DNA from 2 places in the Streptomyces sp. NPDC058295 genome. Region 2 is predicted to be linked to the other one. Evidence: riboswitches for the same ligand, from Rfam matches in the RefSeq annotation. Region 2 holds a riboswitch; the other holds the start of a gene.

Region 1 (4,406 bases), on a different contig from region 2:
GTTGACCTCGACGATCTCGCCGGAGACGGGCGCGTACAGCTCGCTGACCGACTTGGTCGACTCCAGCTCGCCGCAGGTCTCGCCCGCGGTCACCGTGTCACCGACCTCCGGGAGCTGGACGAAGACCACGTCGCCGAGCGCGTTGGCCGCGTGCTCCGTGATGCCGACCGTCGAGACGCCGTCCTCGGCGACCGACAGCCACTCGTGCTCCTTGCTGTAGCGCAGCTGCTGGGGGTTGCTCATGGCTTGAATTCTCCTGTACGCGGGAGGGTGCTGGTGAATGGGGAACTGCTGGAAACGCACGTGAGCAGCGGAATGTGCGCAGGGTCACGCGCGGGCGGGCGTCAACGCGCCCAGTGTCTACTTCTGGCGCTTGTAGAACGGCAGCGCCACGACCTCGTACGGCTCGTGGCTGCCTCGGATGTCCACGCCGACGCCCGTGGTCCCCGGCGCCGCGTGGGCGGCGTCGACGTACGCCATCGCGATCGGCTTGCCGAGGGTGGGGGAGGGGGCACCGGAGGTGACCTCGCCGATCACCTCGCCGCCGGCGACGACGGCGAACCCGGCGCGCGGGACCCGACGGCCCTCGGCGACCAGGCCGACGAGGACGCGCGGGGGCTGCGAGGCGGCGCGCTCGGCGACTGCCTGAAGCGCCGTACGCCCGACGAAGTCGCCGTCCTTGTCGAACTTCACCACCCGGCCGAGACCCGCGTCGAACGGGGTGAGGGAGGTGCTCAGCTCGTGCCCGTACAGCGGCATGCCCGCCTCCAGACGCAGCGTGTCCCGGCAGGACAGACCGCAGGGCACCAGTCCGACGCCCTCACCTGCCTTGGTCAGCGCCTGCCACAGCTCGACGGCGTGCTCCGGCCGCACGAACAGCTCGAAGCCGTCCTCGCCGGTGTAGCCGGTGCGCGCGATGAGGGCGGGGACGCCGGCGACGGTGCCGGGCAGACCGGCGTAGTACTTCAGGCCGTCCAGGTCGGCGTCGGTGACGGCGGCGAGGATGCCGGGGGACCCGGGGCCCTGCACGGCGATCAGCGCGTAGGCGTCGCGGTCGTCGCGGACCTCCGCGTCGAAGCCCTCGGCGCGCTCGGTCAGCGCGTCCAGCACGACCTGAGCGTTGGAGGCGTTGGCCACCACCATGAACTCGGTGTCGGCCAGCCGGTAGACGATCAGGTCGTCCAGGATGCCGCCGTCCGGCCGGCAGATCATCGTGTAGCGGGCGCGGCCGTTCCTGACCGCCCCGATGTTGCCCACCAGCGCGAAGTCGAGAAGGGCGGCGGCCTGCGGGCCGGTGACGGTGATCTCACCCATGTGCGACAGGTCGAAGAGCCCGGCCCGGGTGCGGACGGCGTGGTGCTCGTCGCGCTCGGAGCCGTAGCGCAGGGGCATGTCCCAGCCGGCGAAGTCGGTCATCGTCGCGCCGAGCGCGCGATGCACCGCGTCGAGGGCGGTGTGGCGCTGCTCGGAGCTCTGGTCGGATGCGGGGTCGGTACTGCTCATCGGGCGTTCGTCTCCCAAGGCATGACGGCACGGCGAGGTCGTTCCTCCCCATCTGTCATCGGAACCTGAGAGGTTCGCCATGACAACCCGCGAGGGGATCGACCATGACTTGCACCTTGGGTGGGGCCACTGGAGACAGCGGCCCGCTTTTCAGATGTGCCTCGCCCGCGCGGTAACGGGGCCTGAGAGATTCAAGGGAGGGACTTGCTCCTTCGGCGCCCCAGCGAAACTGCTGCTGAGGACTCTCCCGCGCGGATTCAAACGGCCGGTATGCAGTTGGCGCGGCCATCATTGCACGGCTCGCCCCGATCACGGCAGGCCGCATCTGTAACCGGCTTGTGTCGGTACGCGCACGAAATCGCCGGGCGTGGCGCATTACCTTCTCTTTACGCTCGGTGGGGATGAGGACACCATCTGACCCCAGGGGAGGACGATCACGGTGAACAGGACGACCAGGGCGAGGTCCACGGCATTCGCGACCGGCTCGGGGATCGCGCTGCCCGCGCAGCCCGTCGCCCCGGCCCGGGAGGCGTGCGGCCCGCAGTCGGCGCCCGTCGTCCGCGACCTGCGCGAGCGGGCCGGCCGCAGCCCGCACGGCCTGCTCTTCGGTCCCCGTGACCTGGTCGTGGTCACCGGTCTGCCCGGCAGCGGCAAGTCCACGCTCATGCGGCGGACCGTGCGGGGCATCCGGGTCGACTCCCAGGACACCCGGGACCGCTGGGACGCCCGCGCCCCCCGCTTCCTGCCGTACGGCCTCTACCGCCCCCTCGTCCGGCTCGCCCACTACGCCGGACTGCGCCGGGCGCTGCGCAGCGGCGAGGGCGTCGTCGTGCACGACTGCGGTACCCAGGCCTGGGTGCGTGACTGGCTGGCCCGCGAGGCCCGCCGTCGCGGCGGCACCCTCCACCTGCTGCTGCTGGACGTCGCCGCGGACACGGCCCTGGAGGGGCAGCGCGAGCGCGGCCGGGGCGTCTCCCGGTACGCGTTCCTGCGCCACCGGCACGCCGCCGCCCGGCTGGCGCGCTCGGTGGAGAAGGGCCGGCTGCCCCAGGGCTGCGGCTCGGCGGTGCTGCTCGACCGCGCGGCGGCCGACACGCTGCGTCGCATCGGTTTCACGGGCTGAGGGCTCGGGTGCGGCCCCAGGTACCCGCTAGCCTTTCAGCCACAGCGAAGTGAGCGGTTCTCAGCAGGCGGTAGGCAGATGGATTTCCCCCCGGCGAACTTTCCGACGGACTTCTCGGCGGACTTTCCGGCGCAGGCACACCCCCATCCGCACGGCGGATGGCCCGGCAACGAGCTGGAGGAGGTGCTCTCCGTCTCCCTCGGCATGCCGGGAGCCGGCGGCCGGATCGTCGAGGTGCTCGGGCGTAGCTTCGTCTGGGTGCCGCTGCCCGGCGGCGGCGGCCCGCACAGCGGCCCCCTCGACCTGCCCACGATGGAGATCGAGGGCCAGGTGTACGTGCCGGTCTTCAGCTCCGAGGAGCAGTTCCGGCAGGTCGTCGGCTCGCACATGTCGTTCACGATCGCGCCGGCGGTGGAGTTCGCCCGCGGGCTGCCCCCGCAGGTGGGCATCCTGGTGAACCCGGACGGCGTGGTCGGTGTCCCGCTGCCCCCGCCCGCCGTGGCCGAGCTCTGCCGGGCGGGCCGCACCCCGCTGGACGGCACCGCGGCCGGCGGCCGGGTCCGCCTCTACGAGCCCGACTGGCAGGACGACCCGATGGACTTCCTGGCCGCGGCCTCGGCCGAGTTCGAGGCCACGGGCGTGGTCCGCACGGCCCGCCGCTGCCTGGCCGCCGTCGAGACGGCGGATCCGGTGATGTTCGTGGGCGTGGAACTCTCCCAGCTGGAAAGCGACCTGAGGGCCGTGCCCCTGGAGGCTCTGGGCAGGGCTCTGGGCAGGACCTCGGCCCCCTGGCCGGTCAACCTGGTCCTCCTGGACGTCGCCCAGGACCCGGTGGGCGACTGGCTGCGGGAGCGGGTCCGCCCCTTCTACACGAGGGACCGGTGAACCCACCCGAGGGGCGCGGGGGCGTATCCGTACGCGGCTCCGCCGCGGGGTGTGCCCGGCCGCGCGCGATCCGCGGCCCGAAGATCACAGCAGGTCCCGAGCTCTCAACGGCCGGACCGGCGGAGCGCCTAAGCTGGACTCCGACGCGGGGCAACTTCTCGAAGGGGCGATAAAAAGTGAGCGCTGGCACTGCCGCGACCGGCTCGGTCGAGCACATGCTGCGCCAGGTCACGCCCGGGCGCTACGACGCCTACGAGGCGCTCCTGCGCGCGCTCGCGACCCCCTCCTCCGGCCAGGTCTGGATGCTGCTGTGGCACGGCCAGGCCGGCTCCCCGGACGCCCAGTACGGAAACATGGAGGTCGAAGGGCACGGCTACGCGCCCTGCGTCACCTCCGCCCAGGAGCTCAGCGCGAGTGGCTGGAACAGGTCGTACGAGGTGGTCGAGGGGCTGGACGTGGCCCGCACCCTCTACCCCGACCACTACGGCCTCTGGCTGAACCCGCACGCCCCCGGCGGTGGCGTCGGCATTCCGTGGCTGGATCTGCGCCGGATCGCCACCGGTCTGGAGCGCCAGCCGGCCGGGCCGCTGCGGCTGTCCGAACCGGGCATCGAGATCCCGCAGTTCTACGCCCTGCTCGCGCAGAACGCCCACCGTACCCCGGCGGTCCGCGCGCTGCGCCGCGCCTGGGTGCAGCCGGCGCTCGGCGCGCCCTACCTGGCCATCGGGCTCGACGTGTACGACTCCTCCCCGCCGGCCGTGGACGCCGTACGGGCGATGATGCAGCAGTCGATCGGGGCGGTGCCGGACGGGCTGCCGGTGTCGACGGTGGCCATGACGGACGAGTACGACCCCGTCGTGATGTGGATGCGTGCCACCGCCCGGCCCTTCTACGA
Region 2 (4,406 bases):
GCCTCCTGCAAGATGCTGGCGAAGATCGCCTCGGAGCAGGCGAAGCCCGACGGGCTGGTGCTCATCGAACCGGGGACCGAGCGGGCCCTGCTCGGCCCGCTGTCGGTGCGGACCCTGCCGGGGGTCGGCCCGGCGACGGGGGACCATCTGCGCCGGGCCGGGATCACCACGATCGACGAGATCGCCGAGGCCGGTGAGGACGAGCTGGTGCGGCTGCTGGGCAAGGCACACGGGCACGCGCTGTACGCCATGGCGCTGGCCCGCGACGACCGGCCCGTGGTGGCGGAGCGGGAGGCCAAGTCGGTGTCGGTCGAGGACACGTACGACGTGGACATCCACGACCGGGTCCGGGTGGAGTTGGAGGTGCAGCGGCTCGCGGACCGCTGTGTGCGCAGGCTGCGGGGGGCCGGTCTGTCGGGGCGGACCATCGTGCTGAAGGTGCGGCGGTACGACTTCTCCACGCTCACCCGCTCCGAGACCCTGCGCGGGCCCACCGATGATCCGGCGGTGGTCCGGGAGGCGGCGGCCCGGTTGCTGGACTCGGTGGACACGACGGGCGGGGTGCGACTGCTCGGGGTGGGCGTCAGCGGGCTGGCGGACTTCACACAGGAGGATCTGTTCGCGCAGGCCGCCGAGGACCGGGCGGACGGGCCCGAGGAGGAACTCGCGGACGAGCCCGTCGGCGAGGCGCCGGTGCCGGTCGAGCGCCAGTGGCGCCCAGGACACGATGTGCGGCATGCCGAGCTCGGACACGGATGGGTGCAGGGCAGTGGGCTGGGCCGGGTCACCGTGCGGTTCGAGACGCCCGAGTCGGAGCCGGGGCGGGTGCGCACCTTCAGGACCGACGATCCGGGGCTGGAGCCGGCGGATCCGTTGCCGCTGGTGCGACGACGACCTGAGGACGACGGCGGGACGGCGGCGGGAGCGCCGCGTCCGGAGGCGAAGCCGTCGGGGCTGGAGTCCGGGAACTCCGCATGAGGCGGATCAGTTACACAGAGTGAAGCGGTTCGAAGTGTGGGGTGTGTCGGAGCGGTGGCGGCGTCCCGAGGGGGGACGCCGGTGACGGATGGGGAGCTGCATGAAGCTGCACGGAGGCCAGTTCGCGGACCCGGCCGGGGCGTCGCCGGAGCGCGAGGCGGAGATGCGCCGGGTGGTGGACCGGGTCACCCGGTGGGCCGGGAACCGGAGCGACGTGGTGGGGCTGCTGCTCGTCGGGTCCTTCGCGCGTGGGGCCGCGCGTCCCGACTCGGATGTGGACCTCGTGGTGTTGTCGACGGCGCCTGCCCGGTACGCGGAGGACGACGGGTGGGCGCGTGAGCTGGCCCTGGGGGAGGTGTCCCGGGTCCGGGAACGGGGGCCCGTCACCGAATGGCGGTATGTGACCGCCTCCGGTCTGGAGGTCGAGGTGGGCGTCGGTTACACCCACTGGGCGCGGACCGATCCGGTCGACGCCGGCACCCGAAGAGTCGTCACGGACGGCGCCCGGCCGTTGTACGACCCTGCCGGGATCCTCGGGGCGCTGATACAGGCCTGCGGCTGAGGGGCCGAGGGGGGTCAGCTGTCGTCCGTACCCGCCAGGCGGCCGAAGTCGCGGTCGGGGAGCGGGGGAGCGGCGCCCACGTCGAGGCCGTAGTGGTGGTAGAGCTGGAGCTCCTGTTCCGGGGAGAGGTGGCGACCCACACCGAAGTCGGGAGCGTCCTTGATCAGGGCCCGTTCGAAGGGGATGCGCAGGGTGCCCTCGACCAGTCGGCTGGGCTCCAGGGGGACGAAGGCGTCGCGGGAGAACAGACCGGTGCGTATGGCCGCCCACTCCGGAACTCCGGTGGCGTCGTCGAGGTAGACCTCGTCGACTGTGCCGATCTTGGTGCCGTTGCGGTCGAACGCCTTGCGGCCGATCAGGTTGCGCGGATCGATGTCGGTCTGCACGGGCCCTCCACTTGGTCGCAACTCATCCGTAAGCACTACAAAAGAGCACATTGGGACGAGCGGCCACTCGAGCGAGTCTCGTTGACCCCGCTGGTAGTCTGACAACGGCTGCTGACACCGCGCGGGAGAGTCCTCCGGACATCACCGGAGGCGCCGAAGGAGCAAATCCTCCCCGGAATCTCTCAGGCTCACGTACCGCACGGACGAGGTCACTCTGGAAAGCAGGGCGGGTGCCGACGGCGTCGACGGCTCCCGCTCTCACCGACGGTGAAAGCCGGGTGCCCTCGGGCGACCCGGTGAAGCTCTCAGGTTGAGATGACAGAGGGGGAGGCCGTCCGGGTACCCACCGTGGTGACCCTCGAAGGTCGTGTCAGACCAGGAGGCCTCCGTAATGACCGCCCACCGCATTCCGCTCTCAGAGCTCGAGCAAGGAATTCCCTTCGAACAGCGCCACATCGGGCCCGACCTCGAAGCGCGGGCCAAGATGCTCGCACAGGTCGGCTACGGCTCGCTCGACGAGCTCACCGCCGCGGCGGTCCCGGATGTGATCAAGAACGCCGACGCGCTGGATCTGCCGGGCGCGCGCACCGAGGCAGAGGTGCTGGCCGAGCTGCGCTCGCTGGCCGACCGCAACCAGGTCCTCGACTCGATGATCGGCCTCGGCTACTACGGGACGTTCACGCCGCCCGTCATCCTGCGCAACGTCATGGAGAACCCGGCCTGGTACACGGCCTACACGCCGTACCAGCCGGAGATCTCCCAGGGCCGGCTCGAGGCGCTGCTGAACTTCCAGACCGTGGTCGCCGACCTCACCGGGCTGCCGACCTCCGGCGCGTCGCTGCTCGACGAGGGCACGGCAGCCGCCGAGGCGATGGCGCTGTCCCGGCGCATGGGGAAGAACAAGAAGGGCCTCTTCCTCATCGACGCGGACGCGCTGCCGCAGACCATCGCCGTGATCGAGACCCGCGCCGAGCCGACGGGCGTGGAGGTCGTCGTCGCCGACCTGAGCGACGGGATCCCGGCGGAGATCGCGGCGCGGGAGATCAATGGCGTGCTCGTCCAGTACCCCGGCGCCTCCGGTGCCGTACGTGACCTCAAGGCGCTCGTCGAGCAGGCGCACGGTCTCGGCGCGCTCGTCACCGTCGCCGCGGATCTGCTCGCGCTGACGCTGCTGAAGTCGCCGGGCGAGCTGGGGGCGGACATCGCCGTCGGTACGACGCAGCGGTTCGGCGTGCCGATGGGCTTCGGCGGGCCGCACGCCGGTTACATGGCCGTCCGCGAGCAGTTCGCGCGCAGCCTGCCCGGGCGGCTGGTGGGTGTGTCGGTGGACGCCGACGGGCACAAGGCCTACCGGCTCGCGCTCCAGACGCGTGAGCAGCACATCCGGCGCGAGAAGGCCACCAGCAACATCTGCACGGCACAGGTGCTGCTGGCGGTGATGGCGGGGATGTACGCCGTCTACCACGGTCCCGACGGGCTGCGGGCGATCGCCCGGCGCACGCACCGGTACGCCTCCGTCCTCGCCGCCGGGCTCGAGGCCGGCGGGGTCGAGGTCGTGCACGGGGCGTACTTCGACACGCTGACCGTGCGGGTGCCGGCGAAGGCCGCCGAGGTCGTCGCCGCCGCGCGGGAGCTCGGGGTCAACCTGCACCTCGTCGACGCCGACCAGGTGTCGATCGCCTGCGACGAGACGACCGCCCGCGCGCAGGTGTCCGCCGTCTGGGCCGCCTTCGGGGTGGACGGCGACATCGAGTCGCTCGACGCGGCCACCGCCGACTCCCTGCCCGCCGGGCTGCTGCGGTCCGACGCGGTCCTGACGCATTCCGTCTTCCACCAGCACCGTTCCGAGACCGCGATGCTGCGCTACCTGCGCCGGCTCGCGGACCGGGACTACGCGCTGGACCGGGGCATGATCCCGCTGGGCTCCTGCACCATGAAGCTCAACGCGACCACCGAGATGGAGCCGGTCACCTGGCCGGAGTTCGGGCAGCTGCACCCCTTCGCGCCGGCCGAGCAGGCGGAGGGCTACCTGACGCTCATCCGCGAGCTGGAGGAGCGGCTCGCCGAGGTCACCGGGTACGACAAGGTGTCGCTCCAGCCGAACGCCGGGTCGCAGGGCGAGCTGGCCGGTCTGCTCGCCGTCCGCGGGTACCACCGGGGCAACGGGGACGAGCAGCGGACCGTGTGCCTCATCCCGTCCTCCGCGCACGGCACGAACGCGGCCAGTGCCGTGATGGCGGGCATGAAGGTCGTGGTCGTGAAGACCGCCGAGGACGGCGAGATCGACGTCGAGGACCTGCGGGCGAAGATCGAGCGGTACCGGGACGAGCTGTCGGTGCTGATGATCACCTACCCGTCGACGCACGGGGTGTTCGAGGAGCATGTCGCCGACATCTGCGCCCAGGTGCACGAGGCGGGCGGGCAGGTGTACGTCGACGGCGCCAACCTCAACGCGCTCGTCGGTGTCGCCAAGCCGGGGC

What was found. A riboswitch is a leader RNA that binds a small molecule or an ion and turns the genes downstream of it on or off. The one in region 2 is predicted to bind glycine.
Region 1: it holds a riboswitch for glycine, as region 2 does, so the genes downstream of both, gcvT (glycine cleavage system aminomethyltransferase GcvT) here and gcvP (aminomethyl-transferring glycine dehydrogenase) in region 2, are expected to answer to the same signal.

What each region holds. Positions count from the first base shown of each region.
Region 1 covers NZ_JBHVYO010000045.1:10,475-14,880, reverse strand. Annotated here, with positions in the region: gene gcvH (glycine cleavage system protein GcvH) at 1-243, opposite strand, end outside; gene gcvT (glycine cleavage system aminomethyltransferase GcvT) at 361-1,503, opposite strand; glycine riboswitch at 1,664-1,763, opposite strand; gene ACFVYS_RS34745 (AAA family ATPase) at 1,937-2,626, shown strand; gene ACFVYS_RS34740 (enhanced serine sensitivity protein SseB) at 2,705-3,511, shown strand; gene ACFVYS_RS34735 (enhanced serine sensitivity protein SseB C-terminal domain-containing protein) at 3,727-4,406, shown strand, end outside.
Region 2 covers NZ_JBHVYO010000056.1:35,731-40,136, reverse strand. Annotated here, with positions in the region: gene ACFVYS_RS37675 (DNA polymerase IV) at 1-978, shown strand, start outside; gene ACFVYS_RS37670 (nucleotidyltransferase domain-containing protein) at 1,079-1,540, shown strand; gene ACFVYS_RS37665 (PRC-barrel domain-containing protein) at 1,555-1,926, opposite strand; glycine riboswitch at 2,039-2,134, shown strand; gene gcvP (aminomethyl-transferring glycine dehydrogenase) at 2,318-4,406, shown strand, end outside.